DNA from 3 places in the Anoxybacillus sp. PDR2 genome. Region 3 is predicted to be linked to each of the others. Evidence: riboswitches for the same ligand, from Rfam matches in the RefSeq annotation. Region 3 holds a riboswitch; each other region holds the start of a gene.
The links. A riboswitch is a leader RNA that binds a small molecule or an ion and turns the genes downstream of it on or off. The one in region 3 is predicted to bind cobalamin.
Positions count from the first base shown of each region.

Region 1: linked by a shared signal. The riboswitch ahead of GRQ40_RS03515 (ribonucleoside-diphosphate reductase subunit alpha) and the one ahead of metE (5-methyltetrahydropteroyltriglutamate--homocysteine S-methyltransferase) in region 3 are both predicted to bind cobalamin.
Region 2: linked by a shared signal. The riboswitch ahead of GRQ40_RS08220 ((2Fe-2S) ferredoxin domain-containing protein) and the one ahead of metE (5-methyltetrahydropteroyltriglutamate--homocysteine S-methyltransferase) in region 3 are both predicted to bind cobalamin.

Region 1 is NZ_CP047158.1:715,905-723,786, forward strand. It holds gene GRQ40_RS03505 (TerC family protein) at 1-493, shown strand, start outside; gene GRQ40_RS03510 (ribonucleotide-diphosphate reductase subunit beta) at 711-1,751, opposite strand; gene GRQ40_RS03515 (ribonucleoside-diphosphate reductase subunit alpha) at 1,769-4,009, opposite strand; cobalamin riboswitch at 4,134-4,330, opposite strand; gene GRQ40_RS03520 (hypothetical protein) at 4,476-4,937, opposite strand; gene GRQ40_RS03525 (carbon starvation CstA family protein) at 5,257-7,335, shown strand; gene GRQ40_RS03530 (YbdD/YjiX family protein) at 7,328-7,531, shown strand; gene GRQ40_RS03535 (ketopantoate reductase family protein) at 7,689-7,882, shown strand, end outside.
Region 2 is NZ_CP047158.1:1,712,652-1,720,533, reverse strand. It holds gene GRQ40_RS08240 (energy-coupling factor ABC transporter ATP-binding protein) at 1-181, opposite strand, end outside; gene cbiQ (cobalt ECF transporter T component CbiQ) at 198-911, opposite strand; gene GRQ40_RS08230 (energy-coupling factor ABC transporter substrate-binding protein) at 908-1,192, opposite strand; gene GRQ40_RS08225 (energy-coupling factor ABC transporter permease) at 1,196-1,936, opposite strand; gene GRQ40_RS08220 ((2Fe-2S) ferredoxin domain-containing protein) at 1,933-2,322, opposite strand; cobalamin riboswitch at 2,452-2,643, opposite strand; gene rraA (ribonuclease E activity regulator RraA) at 2,708-3,187, opposite strand; gene ubiB (2-polyprenylphenol 6-hydroxylase) at 3,674-5,350, opposite strand; gene GRQ40_RS08205 (phasin family protein) at 5,388-5,678, opposite strand; gene GRQ40_RS08200 (GNAT family N-acetyltransferase) at 6,078-6,512, shown strand; gene GRQ40_RS08195 (DNA topoisomerase III) at 6,658-7,882, opposite strand, start outside.
Region 3 is NZ_CP047158.1:601,385-609,266, reverse strand. It holds gene GRQ40_RS02855 (acyl-CoA thioesterase) at 1-103, opposite strand, end outside; gene metE (5-methyltetrahydropteroyltriglutamate--homocysteine S-methyltransferase) at 78-2,420, opposite strand; cobalamin riboswitch at 2,722-2,902, opposite strand; cobalamin riboswitch at 3,365-3,570, shown strand; gene GRQ40_RS02845 (hypothetical protein) at 3,757-3,999, shown strand; gene mmgD (citrate synthase) at 4,023-5,129, shown strand; gene GRQ40_RS02835 (bifunctional 2-methylcitrate dehydratase/aconitate hydratase) at 5,226-6,674, shown strand; gene prpB (methylisocitrate lyase) at 6,768-7,712, shown strand.

The DNA of each region.
Region 1 (7,882 bases), 110 kb from region 3:
GTTATTAAAAATTCCAGGTTTGCTGCTAGTCGGTGGAGTTTTACTCATCTGGATTGCCTATAAGCTATTGGTGGAAGAAAAAGGGCATGAAGTGCAGGCAGGGAAAAGCATGTGGGAGGCGATTCGAACCATTATTATCGCTGATGCGTTAATGGGTTTAGACAACGTATTAGCAGTAGCAGGAGCTGCGCATGGTAGCTTTTTATTAGTCGTTTTGGGATTGCTCATTTCGGTTCCAGTCGTTGTGTGGGGCAGTACCCTTATTTTGAAATGGGTGGAGCGTTTTCCAATCATTATTACAATCGGTGGTGCCATTCTTGCGTGGACCGCTTCAAAGATGATTGTTGATGAGCCGTTTTTAAAAGGATACTTTGCTAATCCTGTGATTAAATATGGTTTTGAGCTGCTTGTCGTTGCTGGAGTCGTTTGCGCTGGCATGATCAAAAAGGGAAAAGAAAATAATAAAGGGGAAGCTAAAGCCGCCAATCAATGATTGGCGGCTTTAGACTGTTGCCGAAACGCTTTTATCCGGCAGGGAGGCTTTATTTGTCTATTCGTGAACGCCTTGGTTTGATTTGTGTTTGCGTTCGGCTGTGTTTCTTGTCTGCCAAGCGTTTTTCAGTCCTTCTGATGCAGAAATAGAAATGACGGGATGTTTAATGGATTTTGTTTGCCGGCTCATCGGCCATGAATGATTGGCGGATGCTTTGTTAGAGCTCATCGAAGCCATTATCGACATTCACTTTTGTATATTGTCGCGATTTTTGTTCAAAAAAGTCGGATTTGCCTAGATCTACTTCTTCATAGGCTTTAATCCAGCGGAGCGGATTTGTCCGATAGCCTTCAAATGGACGCTCGAAGCCAAGCTGGTGGCAGCGGACATTCGCATAAAATTTAATGTAATCATGTAAATCCTCAAGATGAATGCCTTCAATATCATGGCCGATCATGAAGCTCGCCCATTCGATTTCTAATTCGGCCGCTTGAATAAAGGTTTGCTGAACAAATGCCGCTAAGTCATCTGTCCGATATTCTGGATATTCGCGCAGAACCTCTTGGAATATTTTTGCGAATAAGTCGACATGGATATGTTCATCGCGATTAATATAATTAATCATAGTGCTTGTGGCCACCATTTTTTGATTGCGTGCCAAGTTATAAAAGAAAGCAAAGCCGGAATAGAAGAATAAGCCTTCTAAAATGACATCATAGACAATGGATTTTAATAAATTTTCTACATTTGGCTGCTCGGCAAATTCTTTATATCCGTTTGTGACAAAATCGTTTCTTTTCCGCAATATAGGCTCATTTCGCCAAAATTCAAATACCTCATCTTGCTTTTGTTTTGGAACGAGGCTAGAAAGTACGTAAGAATAAGAATGATTATGAATGACCTCCTGTTGAGCCAGCATGATCATCAGCGCGTTGATGCTTGAGTCGGTAATGTAATCAGCAACCTTTCCTGCATAATCTGTTTGGATGCTGTCAAGTAAGGCTAGCAGGCCGATAATTTTTAAAAAAGCATCCTGTTCACGTGCGGTTAATAATGGAAATTGCTTGACATCTTGGGACATATTAATTTCAAATGGTGTCCAAAAATTGGCGAGCATTCGTTTATATTTAGCATATGCCCAAGGATAGGCAATATCGTCCCAATTGAGCACATTCGAGCATCGTCCGTTGATGATTCGCGTGGAACGGTTGGGCGCTTCAGGGTCCATAATGATTCGTTTCGTTAAAGCAGATGTCATCATAACTCCTCCTTATATTAACTTGCGCATGATTCACATTCTTCAATGTTGCTTGATGTTGAACGAACATAATAGGTTGTTTTTAAACCGGATTTCCAAGCGGCAAGATGAAGGGCTAATAAATCCTTTGCTTTAATGGTGTTCATTACGTAAAAATTGAATGAGATGGATTGGTCAATATGGCGCTGTCGCATCGCGTTTTGTTGAATGCTCCAATACTGGTCAATATGATAGGCTGATTTATAGTACCAAGTTGTTTTTTCGTTTAAGTCTGGCGCTGTAACTGGAATCTTATAATCTTTTTTTTCTTCGGCATACATCTTCAAAAAGATCGGATCAATGCTGGCGGTACTGCCGGCAATAATCGATGTCGAAGCATTGGGAGCAATCGCCATCACATAGCCGTTGCGCATTCCATGTTTAGCTACGTTTTCTTTCAGATGAATCCATTTGGAAGTGTTGTAGCCACGTTTATCGAAATAGGCCCCTGTCTGCCAATCAGATCCAGAAAACGCTGGGTAACTGCCTTTTTCTTGAGCAAGCTCCATGCTTGCTTGAATAGTGAGATAAGCAATTTGTTCATAAAGCTCGTCCGCATAATAAACGGCCTCTTCTGATTCCCAGCGAATGCCTTTTAAAGCGAGCAAATGATGCCATCCAAATGTGCCTAGTCCGACAGCCCGATATTTTTGATTTGTCAACTGTGCCTGCAAAACAGGGATTTGGTTTAAGTCAATCACGTTATCAAGCATGCGCATTTGAATAGGGACGAGCCGTTCAAGCACATCGTCCATAACGGCTTTAGCTAAATTGATCGATGATAGGTTGCAGACGACAAAATCGCCAGGGATTTTTTCAATGATGATTTTCCCATCTTTTACATATTGTTTTTCCATCACGGTCGGGCTTTGATTTTGGGCAATTTCAGTGCAAAGGTTGCTACAATAAATCATGCCGAGATGTGAGTTCGGATTTTTTCGATTCACTTCATCGCGATAAAACATAAATGGTGTGCCTGATTCTAGCTGGCTGCGCATAATGCTTTTCATAATTTCAATAGCTGGAACTCTCTCTTTTGAAAGGCGCTTTTCTTGAACGCATTCCCAATATTTTTGACGAAAACTGCCGTCCCCTTTTTCTTCATCATAAAAGTCTTCTAGACTGAATCCCATGATTTGTCGTATTTCGTGTGGATCAAATAAATACCAATCTCCGCGTTTTTCTACTTGCTCCATAAATAAATCAGGGATGCAAACGCCTGTGAATAAATCGTGTGTCCTCATCCGTTCATCGCCATTGTTTAATTTGGCATCTAAAAAAGCAAAAATATCTTTATGCCACACGTCTAAGTAGACAGAGATGGCTCCTTTTCTTTGGCCAAGCTGATCGACGCTGACAGCGGTGTTATTCAATTGCTTCATCCATGGAATCACGCCGGATGAAATCCCTTTAAATCCTTTAATATCGCTGCCGCGGCTGCGAATCTTTCCGAGATAGACGCCAATGCCGCCCCCTGCCTTGGAAAGGTTAGCAATATCGGTATTGCTGTCGTAAATACCTTGCAGGCTGTCATCAATCGTATCGATAAAGCAGCTTGATAGCTGACCATAGTTTTTTCCTGCATTGGCTAAAGTCGGAGTGGCAACCGTCATATATAAATTGCTTAATGCCCAGTATGCTTCTCGGATAAAGGCAAGTCGCTGCGTTTTTGGCTCTTTGGCCATCAATGTCATCGCGATGATGAGAAAGCGCTCTTGCGGCAGTTCATATAAATTTCTTTCATAATCACGGGCAAGATAGCGATCTGCAAGCGTGCGGAGACCGATATAGGTAAATAGCTTGTCTTTTTCTGGATTGATGATCGCTCCAATCTCTTTAATTTCTTCTTTTTCATAATCATCAAGCAAAGAATGGTTGTAAACTCCCTTGGAAACGAGAGAAGCGACCAGCTCGTAAAAATCACCGTAGCGTTCTTTTGGATGATAACCGCGATTTTGAGCTGCTTCGTGATAAAGCTTCTGTAAATAAATGCGGGCGCAAACAAAGGTCCAGTCTGGTTCTGCTTCGCTAATATATGAAAGTCCCTCAAGAATGCAATCATTTGCCATTTGTTCGAAGGACGCAGTGTCTTTGTTTTGAATCATGCGAAGCACACGCTTGATATATTCGGATGTGTCTAGATGAGGAAATTCATTTGTAAGATCATGAATCCAGGCAATCAATTCTTCTTGAGAAACGGTTTGAAAAGTAAACGTCATTATCGGCTCCTCCTCTTTCCAATAAAAAAATCCACTCCGGATTGAGTGGATGAAACGATAGTATAAAAAGGAATAAAACTTCCCTTCTTAAACCATCGCTTCATCTTCTCCCTCCCCGAAGAATGTGAAACGAAACAAGCAAGGCAGGTCTCCTGACTTGTGCTTCTTCCTACTTTGGATCCTTCCCGTATACGCGCCGTATAAGCTTTCGTATACAGTGGAGCTTCCATTTCGTCCGCACATACAGTTGCGGGGGCAGTTCTGGATTTACACCAGATTCCCTATTAAGTCCTAAGGGACACCTTTACTTGTGGTTTGTTCTACTATATATAGTTTTGTTTTTATTCTTCGATACAATATATTGTGTTTGTTAGTTGCACTGGTATCATCATATAATAAATCAATGGAAAATTCAACTATAATATTTCTGAAGTGGAAAAATAAAAAACGCGCTCGATCGGCGCGTTTATTTTTGAAGTGGGAGAAATTTAATAAGCAGCGAGCGAATCAGTAAACCGGTGAGCACACCAGGAATAACTGAGAGCATTGGCAGCCAAATTGGTCCAAAAAAAATGCCGAAGATGGTAACGCGGGAAGAGTACATCAGTCCAACTGTGACAAAATAAGCTGAAAAAACGAATGGAAGAAAAGCGTAAGGAGAGCGACCACCGTCAGCATCTTTATAAGCATCCCACATTGCAAAAAAATACAAACACGGATAAAACATAAGCCATTGAAAATCAATGACTTGGGTTGCTTCGATTGTTTTTCCCAAAAAGCTCAGGCGAATGGCTTCATTAAATCGGGATTGAGAGTTTACAATAAATTCTAATAAAATAAAGATGGTTCCTTTGAAATACTTTTGATTCAAAAGCTGTCCGAATCCTGGTAAAGCAATACTCCATAACAACCGTTCAATTGCTTTCACGTTTTCTTAACCCTTTACTAATGGATTTTATTTGTTGATCATCGACTATATCCTATATCGCCTCGTATATAGAAAAAGAGCCCTGCCTTATTTTTATCATTTCCGCTTTTTACAGTTTATATAATTACATTTTATTGAAAATATACATTTTGTTCCTATTGAGATCGGGAATTTGAAAATGGTGCATGTTAGGTGTGTAATTTGACATGTTATGTCTAGTTTTGTTCATGTTAAGAAAATATTTGGGTAACTTTTCAGAATAGTTAGTATAATCGCTGTGAGTAGAGTATAATTTTTTAGTGCAAAGGGGGAGAGGATTTTGAAAGCGGTTAAATCAATCGTGATTTGGGGATTGATTTCGATCATTGGAGCCATTGGCTTTGCGGTATTGGCTCTGCACCGCGGCGAAACGATTAATGCGATTTGGCTCATTGTGGCAGCGGTGTGTGTATATGCAGTGGCTTATCGTTTTTATAGCAAATTTATTGCGCAGAAAGTATTTGAGCTGGATGATAATCGCAAAACACCAGCTGAAGTGATGAATGATGGAAAAGACTATGTGCCGACGAATAAATGGGTGTTATTCGGACATCATTTTGCTGCTATTGCAGGAGCTGGCCCGCTTGTTGGCCCTATTTTGGCATCACAGATGGGATATTTGCCGGGCACGCTTTGGATTGTAGTCGGTGTGGTACTAGCAGGTGCGGTACAGGATTTTGTCATTTTGTTTGCTTCAATGCGCCGCAACGGAAAGTCACTTGGTGAAATGATTAAAGAAGAAATGGGCTCCTTCACAGGGCTTGTTGCTATGCTTGGGATTTTAGGTATCATGATTATTTTATTAGCCGTGTTAGCGTTGGTGGTTGTGAAAGCGCTTGTAGGAAGCCCGTGGGGAATGTTTACCATTGCGGCAACGATTCCGATTGCGATTTTTATGGGAATTTACATGCGCTATCTGCGGCCAGGCCGCGTAGGGGAAGCTTCATTGATCGGTTTTGTTCTGCTGATTGTTTCCCTTATTGCGGGACAGCATGTGGCTGAACATCCGACATTAGCCAATATGTTTACATTTAAAGGGGAGACAATTGCTCTTTTAATGATTGCTTATGGATTTGTGGCTTCGGCGTTGCCTGTATGGCTATTGCTAGCGCCGCGCGATTATTTAAGCACTTTTCTTAAAATCGGAACGATCGTTGGTCTAGCGCTTGGTATTCTTGTTGTTGCACCTGATTTGCAAATGCCTGCTGTGACCAAATTCGTGGATGGAACAGGACCTGTATTTTCAGGAAATTTATTCCCATTTTTATTTATCACCATTGCGTGCGGAGCTGTTTCTGGATTCCATGCTCTTGTTTCTTCCGGAACGACGCCAAAAATGATCGAACTCGAAAGTCATGCCCGCCCAATCGGATATGGGGCGATGCTTATGGAGTCGTTTGTAGCGGTAATGGCTCTTGTCGCAGCATGCGTGCTAACACCAGGGGTTTATTTTGCGATTAATAGTCCAGCAGCTGCTATTGGCACAGATGTAGTCCAGGCTGCCCAAACGGTTTCATCTTGGGGATTTGTCGTTACCCCAGACGCATTGACAGAGTTGGCCAAAGATGTAGGGGAGCAAACGATTTTATCGCGTACAGGCGGTGCACCGACTTTGGCTATTGGGATGGCAGTGATCCTTTCAAAAGTGATTGGTGGAAAAGCATTTATGGCTTTTTGGTACCATTTTGCGATTTTATTTGAAGCGCTATTTATTTTAACGACGATTGATGCGGGAACGCGTGTTGGCCGCTTCATGATTCAAGATATTATCGGACATTTTTATAAACCATTTGCTAAAACCGATTCATTGCCGGCCAATATTATTGCAACGGCTTTATGTGTACTCGGATGGGGATATTTCCTCTATCAAGGAGTCATTGATCCGCTTGGCGGAATCAATACATTATGGCCGCTGTTTGGTATTGCCAACCAAATGCTTGCTGGTATCGCCCTTTTATTAGGAACGACTCTTTTATTTAAGATGGGGAAAAAGGCATACGCATGGGTAACGTTAGTGCCAACAGTGTGGCTATTAGTTGTAACGATGACAGCTGGATTTCAAAAATTGTTCCATCCGGATGCTAAAATTGGATTTTTATCACATGCGAAAGTATTCAGAAATGCGCTAAACGAAGGCAATATTTTAGCACCAGCGACGACAGAAGCGCAAATGCGGCAAATTATTATGAATGATTATGTAGATGCAGCGTTATGCGGCATTTTTATGCTCGTCGTTTTAGCTGTGCTCATTTCGTCGATTAACATTTGGATTAAAGTATTGAATAATAAAGCAACACCTCTTAAAGAAGCTCCTTATATTCCACGGGATGATGGAAATGGGGTTAAGCATTATGCGTAAGCTTCTAGCAAATATGATCAAATATCGGCGGCAATTTTTCGATTTGCTTGTTGGGGTGCCGAATTATGAACGTTATGTTGAACATATGAAAACGCATCACCCGGGAGAACCGATTAAGTCGCGAAAGGAGTTTTTTTGCGAGGCACAAGATGCAAGATATAACGCCAAAGGTGGAAAAGTATCTCGGTGTTGCTGAAAAAAGGGGGATTCTGATCTCCCTTTTCTCTTTCTTTGCTGTTTAGAAATGCCAGAGAACATGATAGGATTTTTTTATGGAGCCTTTATTTTGTTTTATCGGTGAAGGATTGTCGGTTTAGGGACGTTTCATCCAATCTGCTGAGGAGGAATCAAAGATGCGTATATTAGTAGTGGGGGCTGGAGCAGTCGGCGGTTATTTTGGCGGTCGTCTGCTGGAAAAAGGAGTAGATGTCACGTTTCTTGTTCGCGAAAAAAGAAAACAGCAATTAGAAAAACGAGGGCTTGTCATTCGCAGTGTCCATGGTGACGCACAGCTAACTCCCAAGCTGCTTGTTGCCGCAGAGGAAGC
Region 2 (7,882 bases), 1.1 Mb from region 3:
AATAGATGCATCCGCGATTGGGGCGCAACAGCCCGTTCATATGCAAAAATAACGTCGTTTTCCCACAGCCATTATGGCCAATAAGCGCATATTTTTTCCCTCTGAAAATCTGAAGAGACACTCCCTTCAGCACTTCTTGGCCATGAGGATATTGGTAATACACCTCTTCTAATCTCAACATCTTTTTTTCCTCTCAATCATCTCATCCATATGAGTACCCCCATTCCGGCAATCGCCTCTACAATATAGCGCTTGCTCCATACACCACACGTTTCGTTTTGAATATAGACAAGCTCATCGGAAAACCCGCGCGCCCGTAATGCGAGCAATAAAGCATGGTAAGCGTCCCATATTTTTTGCCAAAGCTGAAAAATAAGCATGGCGCCATGCCGCCAATGACTGCCGCCGTTGCGGGCTTTCATCGCTGTATATAATTCCTCCGCCGCCTGCTCAAACACAAAGACAAATCGATACATAAAAAATAGTAATTCAATCATAACAGATGGTATTTTCAGTTTTTTTAATACATAGAGCAACTCTGGAAACGGCGTTGTTACTAAAAGGAAAAATAAGCACGACCATGCTGCAATGGAGCGCAGCGATACATCGATTGCTGCCGGAATATTTCCTCGATTCACGGATATGTGCCATGAATCAAGGGAAATAAGCAAAATCGGCCAGCTAATTAAAAGGAAAAGGATGACCATTCCCAACGTTTTTACATATACTTTCCAAGAAACACCTGCATACCCAATCGTCCATATGGCTAGCCAGAAAATAATAAAAAGATGCGTTCCTCTGCTTCCTACCATAGTGTTCAAAAGCAAGAGAAAAGAGAATAAAGTCTTTTGTTCAGGCCGCAGACAGCGCAGACGATTATGATAGGCAATCATGTCAAAATGCCGAATCATTCCGCTTCATCTCTTCGACCGGCTCGACCTTTATAAACGCCGATAATATAGCCAATCACCCCGGCGCCAAGCGCGGCTTGCAAAGAAAATAACAATGTTTCCACTTCCCCACCCGGCGGTGAAAAGATCGTCTCAAACCAAGGCTTATAATCCGGGACGATCGTTTGAATCGCTTTTTCCGCTTGATCATCTGTACCGCCAAAATCCGAATTGCGAACCAATAGCAAGGGAGCGACAGCTAATACAAAAGCAAGAACAATAAGCAATAGATTTCGCTTCATCTGCTAGGCTCCTTTCTGAAGTTGATTCAGCTCTCGACTGCTGTAAGTAGATAAAAAGTTCCACACAACAACAGTCAGCAGCCCTTCGGTGATCGCGAGCGGTATTTGCGTAATCGCAAAAATTCCGGCAAATTTAAGAAATGAAGCTGCTACTCCTCCTGTTGTGTCGGGAAAAGCAAGCGCCAATTGCCATGATGTAACTACATATGTGGCCAAGTCAGAAAGAAAAGCGGCTAAAAAAATGACAAATCGCTGCGAAATGTTATACCTTTTTCCTAAACGATACACCCCGTATGCTACTAGCGGACCGCATACCGCCATGGACATCGCGTTCGCTCCTAATGTCGTCAATCCCCCATGCGCCAGTAGTAACGCTTGGAATAAAAGAACGATGCTCCCCATCACCGTCATCGTTAGCGGACCAAATAAAACGGCCCCGAGCCCGACTCCAGTCGGATGGGAGCTGCTGCCTGTCACCGATGGGATTTTTAACGCCGAAAGTACAAAGGTAAAAGCTCCTGAAAGCGCAATCAACAATTTTAATTCAGGATGGCGCTTTGCGATCTTCATCAGCGCTCGCACTCCGGCGATGAAAAACGGCAGAAAAACAATCCACCAAAATAGCGCCCATTTCACCGGCAAAAATCCTTCCATAATATGCATAGCATAGGCTGGTGTGCCGCTATTGACAGTAAAATAAACAACAAGGCCACATAGCAGCAGCAGAAACTTCCATTGCTTCATACCCTCTCCTCCTTGATGCTAGCTTTTTTAGTAATGCCAACCGCAGCTGTTGGATGGCACATCGATAATCCATCTTCTCCATACTGATAGGTGACGATATCTTTTAAAGGATCACCATCTTTTAAATGTGTTTGGACAAGCTCTCTTCCTTTATCCGGCGTCACCCCCTTGTACCAAACTCCTTGCGGATACACGATTACTACGCACGCATCATTACAGCGGCCATTGCAGCGCGTTCTCGTTGTGTGTACAGTGCTGTCCAATTCCAGCCGCGCAATTTCATCACGAATGGCGATTGTCACCTCCTCTCCGCCTTTTCGCATGCAGCTGCCGCCGTTACAGATCAATACGTGATGCTTTACTCCAGTTAAATTCCACGTTGTCACACCGATCCTCTCCTTTTTGATGAAATAAAAAAGCACCTCTATCGATAGAGGTGCAGAAAAATGCATACGGCCAATCACAAATGCATATGTATACCATTCCCCCGCACGTCTACCTATAATCCCGTAGGTATCCGGCCGAGCAAATAAGGCAGGTCTCCTGACTTAGAATCATCGCTTCATTGCGCCTTCCCGAAGTTTCCTTCAGTGACATGATGCAATGAAGCTCCTCATCACAGTGGCGGGTACCGTGACGGCTTTTCACCGTACTTCCCTTTTAAGCCTGTCCCAATAGAGAAAGGCACCTTACTTGCTTTAGCAAACGATTCAATGATTCAGTTGTTCCTCCACAATGATATGATGAATTTTCGAAAAAAGTCAACCATTTTTATTTTTCGAACAGTTTTGTTTTAGCGACAACAACTCCATCGCTATCAACATACACATGCGCGCCCGGCTCCCAATGTACGCCCCCGAATTCAAGAACGCGATCACGCGCCCCTTTCCCTTCTTTTTTGCTTTTGACAGGGCATGTCCCAAGAGCGATTACGCCAAGCGGCATTTGCGCAATTTCAGCTGAATCGCGAATGCAACCATGGACAATCACGCCTGCAAGTCCTCGTTCACAAGCGATTTGTGCCAGACGATCTCCGAGCAATGCACAATTTCGCGAACCTTTTCCATCAACAACTAACACCGTGCCTGCCGGAATGGTTTCTAGCGCTTCGCGAACGAGCACATTGTCCTCGAATACCTCAACAGTGGCAATCGGTCCGGAAAACTCTGTTTTTCCGCCATAAGAATGCAACGGTAATTGGCACACTTGCAGCTCCGACAAAAATTGATCACATAAATCTGCTGTCTTCATTTAATTTCCCTTCCCCCATTTTTCTTTGTCTATTAAATCCTTTTGACATTTTGAAAAAAAATCCTGCAAAATCCGTCAAAAAAAAACAGAGGAACGGTGAAATAAGAAGAACTAATATGGTTTCCCGCAAGTGTGGATGATCATTTTACTAAAAATATGGAATGATTGAGCTAGACACAAGCTTTTCTGCCATATGCATGCCCAGTCGGCAAGTCATTTGCTTGCCGACTACGGCAGAAAAGCTGGGAATCAAGTAATGCCAATGATTTTTATTGGATCATCAGCACACCGGATTGTTTACATAAAATTATTATCGTAACACATTCTAGTCGAGCCTCTGCAGGCAGTCCCTATATAAGCAGGTTTCGACAGCACGCTTTGGCGTGACCGAGACAAGTCAGCGGCCTATCCTCTAACCGTGGTTCTCCATTTTATACAGCACGAGAAATAAAACAAGTAATCCACCACCAGCGATTAGGTCAACAGCTAAAACCGTCCGGATTTATAAATTAAATATAACAGCCATAAAAACATCAAAGAGGCGATACCAAACCCAATCTCAATTACTGGAATTTTCCAAAGTAAAGTCGATTGCCTACCTAAAGAAGAGCCAATAATAATCCCTGCCATAATAATGCTGAAAGACAGCAGCACAATACTGAAGGATAAGCGATTACTAATTTGATCTAATTTTTTTAAAAAAAGCGGCCATTCAGGAATATCCATTTTCAAATGCAGCTTTCCTTGTTTAATAAATGCCGTTAACTCCTTCATGTTCTTAGGGAAGTCCAGCAACATTTCTCCATAATTGAACACGCGCTTCCACACTTCTTCGGTTAGATGTTTAGGATGCAAGCGCTCCTTTAATAGCTGGCGTCCAAATGGTTCAGCAATATTGAGAATGTTCAGCTCCGGATCTAACTGCTCTGCTACGCCTTCCACTGTTAGCAACGTCTTTCCCAGAAGGGTTAAATCCTTCGGAATGCGAATAGAGTGTTGAAAGGCAACATGAAACAAATCATGAAGCGCCTCGCCAAGACTGATTTGGCTGAGCGGAACATTGTAGTACTTCTCTCTTAATTGTTCGATATCCTCATGCAATCGCGATACATCGACATGCTCAGGAACAAGCCCCATTTGATACAGCGATTTAACGATCCCATCTGTATTATGACGCATTAAAGCAATCACTAACGAAGAAAAGTGATATTTCATATCTGGCGTCAGACGCCCGATCATCCCAAAATCAATAAAAGCGATCACCTCCCCCGGCAATACGAATAGATTGCCGGGATGAGGATCTCCATGGAAAAACCCTTCTCTTAAAATTTGTTGCAAAATTGCCTTGGTTAGACGTTCGGCCAAATGTTTCAAGTCATATCCGCTTTCCTTCAGCCGCTCCAACTCGTTAAGTTTGATTCCTTCCACATATTCCATCGTTAGCACTTTTTTGCTTGAATACTCCCAAAATACTTTTGGAACATAAATGCTAGGATCTTGTTTAAATTGCTGAAAAATTTTATCAGCATTCCTCGCTTCAATCGTATAATCAAGCTCGGCCCGAAGAGATTGCGAGAATTCTTCAACCATATCGCCGATTTGATATTGCGCAGCCCATGAAAGGCGGCGCTCAGCGAGAATCGCTAAATCTTGCAGAATTTCTAAATCCGTTTCAATCATATGGGCGATATTCGGGCGCTGAATTTTAACAGCGACTTGTTCTCCTGAATGCAAGATGGCTCGATGAACTTGTCCAATCGAAGCGGCCGCAATCGGAACCGCCTCGAACTGTTGAAACAATCGATCCACATCACTTCCTAATTCCTCTTGAACTGTTCGTGCGACTTCGGCAAATGAAAAAGAAGAAACTTGATCTTGCAGCTTTTCCAATTCCCGAATAATAGGGCCAGGAATTAAATCCGGACGCGTGCTCGCAATCTGCCCCAGCTTCACGAAAGTTGGACCCAACTCCTGTAAAACGAGCCTGATTCGTTCTCCAATTGTTTTTTCATTCTTTTCCTGCGCATCGAAAAATAATCTTTGTGGAAGAGAAAGAAACTGGGAAAACCCGATTTCCTCCGCTACGATCCCAAAGCCATGGCGAATCAAAGCGACAGCGATCTCCCGATAACGACTTACATGACGCATCCTTTTTCCGGCCATTGGTCTGTCTCCTTTTGCAGCTCCAAAATCTTTTTATTTACTCGTTTTTCTGCTCCAAGCGTTGAATTCGTTCTTCTAATTGGCGAATATCCTCTTTTGTAGCTAAATCAAGTTTATCAAGCATTTGTTTTAGCTGCTCACGCACAGCGCGTTGAAACTCCGCTTTCCCTTCTTCCTTTTGCCGAATCCATTGATCAATTACATCTTTTGACTCTTCTAAAGATAATTCTCCTCTTTTCACTAGCTCATCCACCAATTTCTCTGCTTGCTCTTTGCTGACAGACGCCAAACCAAGCCCAAACGCCAACATTTTTCTAATCATATCCATTCTTATCCTTCCTCCTTCATTATGTGTTTTTTACATCTTTTGCATTTCGTGTTTGTTAGCTTCAATGTACCTTTGAATTTCGCTCCTGTCAAACATCTGTGCCTTCTGTTCCACCATAAAATGACGTTGCTTTGAATCCATCATGCCCTTTAGCAATAGAAAAGTTCCGCCAAACGGGCTATAAACGCTGAATAAATCATCTGATTGAAGGAGTCGGCGGTTCGGTTCGTCCTTGTCACGCAAAGGCATGAAGCTCTTACACCAATAAGAGGGAGGAAACAAAAAGCGATATATGATAGGCTGCCCAAAGCCGTTGTTTTTTTCCTTTGCCCAGTACCCAGCATTGTCTTTTTTCTTAAAATCGCTTATAATTCGTCGAAATAGGGAGGAGGAAACGCTTTGTTTCAAGTCGTTGAATATAAACGAAATGATATGATGATTTCCACTAATCGTGCCCTCATTCAAATGGACCGCGTATGCGAGTTTCTGGCTCAGTCCTATTGGGCCAATCAAAGGGAACGAACAACGATTATCAAATCGATTGAACATTCGCTATGCTTTTCTCTTTTTCACGGCCAGACACAGATTGGATTTGCACGCGTGGTTACTGACGGAGCGACATTCGCCTATTTATGCGATGTTTTTATTGATGAAGCCTATCGCGGCAGAGAGCTTGGCAAGTGGCTGGTAGAATGTGTCCTGCAGCACCCGGATCTTCTCAATATCCGTCGCTTTTTATTAGTGACAAAGGATGCGCATGGTCTTTACCAGCCGTTCGGATTTGAAGTGCTGCATGAGCCAGATCAGTTTATGGAAATCTTTCGCCATTGCTAATGGTTGCTGCTTAAGTTTGCTTTCTACCCGGCACGTGCTCAGCTATGCCGGGTAGAAAAAGGAGCAAGCATTTTTTAATATTTTGCAATGAGCCTCCCCCACCTACAATCCGTTAAAGAGACGGGAGACTTCTTGGTGGATAATGTTAAAACAAAAAAGTAATTCTTTTTTCCTGCTCATTCCACACTAAATGGGCATTAAATGTTTTATCCCCTTTTTTAAATCCTTTGATTAAATCTGTCTTTCCGTGCTGCAGAAGCTTTTTTACATTCGTTTGTGAAATCTTTTTACCGAGAATCACCTTTGAGATCGTAAATGAGCATTTTGTTTTCGCATAATGCGCGCAGCCATAAAACTCTCCTTTATCAATGACTGTTCCGCCGCAATACTTGCATTGGCCGATCGGTTTGCCAAGCGTTGCTTTCGATGTTGTACGCTGAATAGAAGCGGTATCGAATCCTGAGAAATTCCAATCCTTCGCCATCGCTGTTGCATCTTCTATGATTTTTATCGACAGCTTTTTTACTTGTTCCATAAATAGGGAAGCAGAGGCTTTTCCTTCGCCAATCTCGCTTAAACGCTGCTCCCATTTTGCGGTCATTTCCGGCGAGGCTAAAATCTTATCCCCAATCGCTTCAATTAAAATTTTTGCTTTGTCAGTAGCATATACTTGATTTTTTTTCACTTCGATATACTTTCGGTTTTTCAACATCGTAATAATGCCAGCCCGTGTCGCTTCCGTACCGAGACCTTCCGTTTTAGCAAGCACTTTTTCCAATTCTTCGTTTTCTAAAAATTTCCCCGCTGTTTTCATCAACGTAATCAATTGACCTTCTGTATACCGCTTTGGCGGCTGCGTTTTGCCTTCTTTCACATCGACTTTTTCCACTTTCCCCCGTTCTCCTTCCGCAAGCCGCGGAAGAGCGGCTACATTCTCTTCGTCATGCTGAAAGAAAACTTTCCGCCATCCTTCCTGAATTTGCTGCTTTCCTTTTGATATGAAAACCGCCCGCCCATCAACAAGCGTCGTCACTGTCGTATAATCAAAAATGGCTTCAGGATAATGGGCAGCAAGCAATCTCCGGACAACTAGATCATAAATATTTCGCTCCTCTTTCGATAACGTTTCAGGATTCACCACCTGCTCAGTTGGAATGATCGCATAATGGTCTGTCACCTTTTTTTCGTTTACATAACGTTTATTATGTAAAATACTTGTGTTTGGAAGCGGAAAGAAGGATTGATACGCTGCAAATTGGTTTAATTTTTGCAAAATTTCCGGAAACGCTTCCGCTTCCCCTCTTGTTACATATTGTGAATCAGAACGGGGATACGAAACGATTCCTCTTTGATATAGCTTTTGTAAAATA
Region 3 (7,882 bases):
TAACTTTTCCGCCAAAAATAGTATGATGATGGTTCGTATCTGATGGGAGCACTAAATCGGTTAATAGTGTCCGTGACTCACTTGCTCGTTTTGACTGCGTCATAGCGTTTTCCTTCCTCCCATTCTTTTTTCTCTTCCAGCAATCTCGCACGCACCAACTTGGCAGCAGCCACCATATTTTTTAAAGAGGCTACTGTCTCTTGTTCTTTCCGCGTTTTTAGCCCGCAATCGGGATTGACCCAAAATTGTTCCGGGTTCAAGACTTGCAGAGATCTTTCAATCATTTCCGCCATTTCCGCTACAGACGGAACTCGCGGACTATGAATATCATAAACGCCTAATCCAATTCCTTTCGGATATGTTTCTTTTGCAAAAACAGAAATCATTTCACCATGGCTTCTGGATGTTTCAATTGAAATTACATCTGCATCCATTTGATTGATGACAGGCAGATAAGACGAAAAATCACAATAGCACATATGAGTATGAATTTGCGTCTCATCCTTTACAATGGAAGTGGCTACACGAAACATCCGTACAGCCCACTCTAAATATTCCTGCTTCTTTTCTTCTTTTAGAGGAAGTCCCTCAAGCAAAGCGGGCTCATCCACTTGAATGACTGAAATTCCTGATTCCTCTAGTGCTTTGATTTCGTTTCGCAACGCAAGGGCAATTTGCTCCGCTACTTTATGTCGAGGCAGATCATCACGAACAAATGACCAATTTAAAATAGTGACAGGACCTGTGAGCATTCCTTTGACTATTTTTTCTGTTAACGATTGTGCGTATACACTTTCCTTAACCGTCATCGGCTGCAAAAATTCGACATCGCCGTATATAATCGGCGGGCGAACGCAGCGCGAACCATATGATTGCACCCATCCATTTTCAGTAAAGGCAAAACCCCCTAATTTTTCGGCAAAAAATTCGACCATATCGGTTCTTTCAAATTCACCGTGCACCAAAACATCTAATCCTATTTTTTCTTGAATATCGATCCATCTCTTAATTTCCGCTTCAATAAAGCGCTCATATTGCGGCTGGCTCCACTCGCCTTTTTTGAGCTTTTGGCGCGCTTTCCGCACTTCTGCTGTCTGTGGAAAACTGCCAATTGTCGTCGTTGGCAATATTGGAAGCTGGCTTATTTCTTGCTGCTTCTTTTGCCGTACCAAATAGGATGATGCTCTCTCAAGCTGCGCCTTCGTTAGGTTCTCGCACTCCTTGTGCACGTTCGCATTATATCTTGAAGCATCCTTTTTCCATAAATGAAGCGCTTGTTGATTTTGAGCATAATAATGAGCGCGCTTTCCTTCGCCATCGATGAATCGTTCTGTTAAATACACAAGCTCCTCCAGCTTTTCATCAGCAAATGCCAGCATCTGCTGCAAGTTCAAAGGCAATGTTTTTTCGTATGTTGTCGTAACAGGGACATGCAGCAAGCTATTTGATGGCTGCAGCCATAACCGTTCAGATGGGACAGAATGCAAAATTTTTTCCACGAGACGGCTGGCTGCCGACAGGTCGGTCCGCCAAATATTGCGTCCATCAATCACCCCTGCCGCTAGCACTTTATCTTCTGGAAAACCGCTCTTCGATAAATGGCGCAAATTTTTCTCTAGGCCATAAACAAAATCAAGGCCAATCCCGCTAACAGGAAGCTTGATTAGTTCTTCATACCAGTCTACTGCCTCAAAGTATGTCTGCAACATCATCTTTAAGTTAGGAGCAGCTTGAGGCAACCGCTCATAAACAGATACAAATTCCTCCATCTCTTTTTTGGTTAAGGAAGTAGCAAGAATGGGTTCATCAATCTGTATCCATTTTACCCCCTCGCGCTCCAGCTCCTTTAGTATTTGCTCATAAAGCGGAAGCAGCAATGATAGAAAATAGGAAAATTGCTTTTCATCATAGCCTTTGGAAAGCTTCATAAACGTATAAGGTCCGATCAAAACAGGTTTTCCTTCAACTCCTAATTTCTCCTTCGCTTCCCGAAAATCCTTTAATGGTTTGTTTTCTGTTATATGCAGGCGGGAGCTTTGTTCCTTGCTCCATTCTGGAACAATGTAATGATAATTGGTGTTAAACCATTTCGTCATTTCGCATGCTGGTGCTTTTTCATTGCCGCGCGCCATCGCGAAATAAACTGAGAGAGGAACCTCTCCCCCCTGATAATCGAAACGTTCAGGAATGAAACCAAACATAGCCGCTGTATCAAGCATATGATCATAAAGGGTAAAGTCGCCAACCGGCACAAGATCAATCCCTATTTCCCGCTGCTTTTTGATATGGTTTAGACGAATGGACTGCATCGTGTCCAAAAAAATTTTTTCGTCTATCTCTCCATTCCAGAAAGATTCTAATGCTTTTTTCCACTCTCGTTTTTCCCCAATACGTGGATAGCCAAGATTGCTTGATTTCATTTCCTCACTCTCTCCTATCATTTTATTTTTATCGTTTTTCCACTCTCTACCTGATCTTTAGGCGGGACTTGCCTGATAGGAAATCTATGTTGTCCATTCGATGGCTCGGTTTCCCGTTCATCCTTCCAGCTGAGTTGCTCTTCTCCTCACATCTCCCCGCATTCACCGCGATTTGACGTCATGTTTCTTTTTCCGAATAAAAAAAAAGCATTCCTAACGCTCCAACGGAAGCTAGAAATGCCATAAAAAAGGATTAATCCCTTTGTCCATGATGAACACCTCCCTATCCTCCGTAGGTAAAAGCAGTGTTGTCAGAACAGGCAGGTCTCCTGACTTAAGGATCATTGCTTTCCGCTCGCCTTCCCAATCTTTGATCAGTGGCAGTAAAGCGGAAAGCTCCTCTATTACAGTGGCGGGACCGTGCCGGAATCTCACCGGTCTTCCCTTTTCATCCGCAGGGAGCCTTGGACTGGGCCATTTAGTCTTGACTCACCTTTGGAACCTGTTCCCACATTTATTTTCTTGTTCGCCAAGAAAAAAACGCTTCAAACCTCCATTCTAAGCCTGTCATGAAGTATCAGAAAAATTTTACAATAACCCTATCATTCTTCGAAAAAATTGTCAAGGAGATTAAGTCTTCTGATTCATGGCGCAAATCTAATTTCGACAGAAGTCGATCGCTTTTATTAAGATTAACCATTCAAAAAGAGCATTCCAGTTTCAAAGCGTAACAAGTATCAACCAATAAGCTGTAGACCGTGTTGTTCGAATGCTCAACCGTCGAAATCGGAGCATCACCTTCTCATTTTTCATCCTTAAGTTATATCTAGATAACTTTCATGATCGAACACTGTCGGAAGCAGCCCAGGCCACCTGTTAGAAAGTTAAGAATTTTTTTGTTTTCGTCTCAGAAAAAATATGATATAGTGAACTTGAAAATTGAATAACTTTGGTTAGGATCAGGTATCGGTAAGCAAAAGAGCGCTTGACCGGTTTAAAAGGGAAGTTCGGTGCAAATCCGACGCTGTCCCGCAACTGTAAATGGGAGCAACCTGCCAAAACCACTGTTGAATGCTTGACATATCAACGGGAAGGGGCTAGGAAGCGATGAACATAAGCCAGGAGACCTGCCTGATTCGGTCCACACCAAAAACCTACGAGGATAGGGGGTGTTGAGGAAGCGGAAAAAATATATGTTTTTTTGTATATGTTTTTCATAGGGAATCGTATGCGCTTTTTCAGCATCTTCATTTGCGAAGATGCTTTTTTTATTTGCTTCAAGCGCATGTCCATCATTCGAATCGTATTGGAACTTGAGAACGAAAGGACAGACATCATGCACAACACATTCGGAACAAAGCAATATTTTTTGGAAGCGTTTAAGCAAACGGTCATGAACAATTTTACAATACATCCACCCGTTTCTTTAATGGATCTGTACGATCATTATCAATCGGAAATTGCCGTCCGCCTCCCTTTGTCAGAACAGCCATCATGCCGTGCTAATTTGCAGCAAGCATATCAAGAAATACGACAAGAACTTGTTTTCAGCAAGGAGGCGGCAGACGAAAGCAAATGATTTTAAATTAAGGAGGGATCTTTTTGGAATTTCGTCCAGGATTAGAAGAAATCATAGCGGCTGAAACGAAAATTTCATTTCTTGATGTGGAGAATGAAGAAATCGTCATCCGGGGATATGATCTGATCAAGCTTGCAGAAACCAAAACATATACCGAGGCAGCACATCTGCTTATTGAAGGAAAACTACCGTCACAGCCAGAAAAAGAGCGCTTTGAAATGCAGCTTCACACACAAAGAACACTGCCGCAAGAACTGGTGAAAATTTTGAAGCAGCTGCCGCAAACTACCCATCCGATGGATGCACTGCGAACCGGTATTTCCGTTTTAGCCAGCTTTGACCCACATCTCGATGAACGAACAGAAGCGGCTAATAAAGAAAAAGCGATTAAGCTTTTGGCTCAAGTACCTGCCATTATTGCAAGCAGCCATCGCTTGTTGCATAACCAGCCAGTCGTTCCATCGCACCAAGAACTCTCTTACAGCGCCAATTTTCTATATATGCTGACAGGGAAGCAACCAAGCGAGCTGGAAGTGGAAATATTTGACCGTTCGCTCATCGCTTATATTGAGCATGAGCTGCCAAACTCGACATTTACAGCGCGCGTCATTTCCTCCACCCACGCCGATTTGTACGGAGCATTGACAGGGGCTGTGTCATCGTTAAAGGGGCATCTTCATGGAGGAGCCAACGAGGCCGTGATGTATATGCTCAAAGAAGCAGAATCGCCAGAAAAATACAAACAGCTGCTCTATCAAAAGCTAGCCAATAAGGAACGAATTATGGGATTTGGTCATCGCGTATACATGAAAAAGATGGATCCACGAGCCTTGCTTATGAAAAAGGCGCTTCAAGAGCTTAGCGAAGTCCGCGGCGACACGACTCTGCTCGAAATGTGCGAGGCGGGAGAAACAATTATGAGAGAAGAAAAAGGACTCTATCCAAATCTAGATTACTATGCTGCTCCTGTCTATTATTTGCTTGGTATTCCAATTGAGCTTTACACACCGATTTTCTTTAGTGCCCGAACCGCCGGCCTTTGCGCCCACGTGATTGAACAGCATAACAATAACCGGCTATACCGCCCTCGCGTCAAATATGTCGGAGAGCGCCACCTGCAAGTGAACTGAAAAAGCAGATTAAACGCTCACCCGAAGAGGAATTGGGGCCAGCAATTCCTCTTCTTTTTATCATAATATAAATGGAGTCTAGAAAGGAAGAGATTCATGAGTGAAGTTTTAATAAAAAATAATGAAAAACAACAAACAGACGAATTGCTCGTTCAAATTGCGGATTATGTTCTTCATGGAAAAATCGAAAGTCATGAAGCATTCGAAACAGCCCGCTATGTCCTATTGGACACGTTAGGCTGCGGCATTCTTGCGCTCCGCTATCCGGAATGCACAAAACTGTTAGGCCCCATTGTGCCAGGGACCGTCGTTCCTAACGGCTGCCGCATTCCCGGAACTTCTTTTGTTCTTGATCCCGTCCAAGGCGCATTTAATATCGGCTGCATGATTCGCTGGCTTGACTATAATGATACATGGCTAGCTGCGGAATGGGGACACCCTTCTGATAATCTCGGAGGCATCTTAGCCGCTGCCGATTATGTAAGCCGCCGCAATATTTCGCAAGGAAAAAAGCCGCTGAACATGAGCGATGTGCTGAAAGCGATGATTCAGGCCCATGAAATTCAAGGAGTGCTTGCACTGGAAAATAGTTTAAATCGCGTAGGATTAGACCATGTACTCTTCGTTAAAGTGGCGTCGACAGCTGTTGTCACCAAGCTTTTCGGCGGGGGGCGCGAAGAAATAATCAATGCCCTATCGAATGCTTGGCTCGATAACTCCAGCCTGCGTACATATCGTCACGCCCCAAATACAGGATCGCGAAAATCGTGGGCTGCTGGAGATGCAACAAGTCGCGCTGTTCGTCTTGCACTCATGTCATTAACAGGTGAAATGGGATATCCAACCGCTCTTTCCGCACCAAATTGGGGATTTGAAGATGTGCTATTCAAAGGGCAAAAGTTGAAGCTTGCTCGTTCTCTTGGATCATATGTAATGGAGAATGTTCTTTTCAAAATTTCTTATCCTGCTGAGTTCCATGCCCAAACAGCAGTCGAGTGCGCCATTGAGCTCCATCCTGAAGTGAAGGATCGCCTGGACGAAATTGAGGAGATTATCATTACAACCCATGAATCAGCTATCCGCATTATTGATAAAATCGGGCCATTGCATAATCCAGCTGATCGCGACCATTGCCTTCAATACATCACAGCGGTCGGTCTTATCTACGGAGATTTAACGGCTGATCACTATGAAGACGAAATCGCGCAAGATCCAAGAATCGATGCGCTTCGCGAGAAAATGACCGTTATCGAAAATAAACAATACAGCCGTGACTATCTTGATCCAGAAAAGCGTTCGATTGCTAACGCCGTACAAATTCGCTTTCAGAATGGCAGCGAAACAAGGCAAATCGTCCGCGAATATCCGATCGGACATCGTTTCCGCCGCCAGGAAGCAATCCCTAAATTATTAGAAAAATACACGAAAAACCTTGAAACACGTTTTCCAAAAAAACAGATTGACCGCATCTTAGACATTTCTCTCGATCAAGACCGGCTCGCAGCTACCCCTGTACATGAATTTGTCGATTTATTTGTCATTTAATCATTTAAAAATACTAAAGCAGGTTTCTCTTGAAGCTAGGAGAAAATGAATGCTTATGCCTTGGAAAACTCATAGGAAAGGGAGGGAGCTCCTTTGGTTTGGATTGTCGAACGTGAATCAACACAACACGAACTTGCCGAACGATTTCGCTATTTAATGAACGCTCCAGAAATTTTGCAAATTCCAGGCGCTCATGACGGAATGGCGGCCCTTATTGCCAGAAAAGTCGGCTTTCAAGCTCTTTATTTATCAGGAGCAGCGTTTACCGCCAGCCGTGGGCTTCCTGATTTAGGCATTATTACTTCAGAAGAAGTGGCACAGCGAGCACGAGAGCTAGTTCGTGCGACCAATTTGCCGTTGCTAGTGGATATTGATACAGGGTTTGGCGGCATTCTTAACACGGCACGCACAGCAAAAGAAATGGTGGAAGCACGTGTGGCTGCCGTGCAAATCGAAGATCAGGAACTGCCAAAAAAATGCGGCCATTTGAACGGTAAGAAGCTCGTTTCTCCAGAAGAGATGGTACAAAAAATTAAAGTGTTGAAGGAAGTAGCCCCTTCACTTGTGGTCGTGGCTCGCACCGATGCGTATGCCGTCGAAGGAATTGAGCAAACGATTGAACGGGCACGCCGATATGCGGAAGCAGGCGCAGATGCCATTTTTCCAGAAGCATTAACAAGCAAAGACGATTTCGCTAAGATGAAACAAGCCATCTCGATTCCGCTGCTCGCAAATATGACAGAATTCGGAAAAACTCCATATTATACTGCTGAAGAGTTTGCAGCTCTCGGCTATTCTATGGTCATTTATCCGGTCACTTCGCTTCGGGTTGCTGCAAAAGCGTATGAGCGCGTATATGAAGCGATTTTAACAACCGGCACGCAAAAAAACGATCTTGACCAGATGCAATCACGCAAAGAATTATATGATGTCATTCATTATTACGATTTTGAAGCTCTCGATCAGACCATTGCAAAAACCGTTCTTCCTGATGATGACTTGTCAAATGAAAGAGAAGCTGATCAACAATACAAATGAACACATGTTTTCCCTGACTCCATAAGTAAAGGCGCACTCTCCTCATGTTCATCACTGATGAGCATGAGGAGAATAAATTATAGACAAAGTCAATGCTGACTTTGTCTATTGATGCTTTCAAAACGGTTGACAGATAAGCACCACAGCCGAGCGAGGATGCAAACGGAACA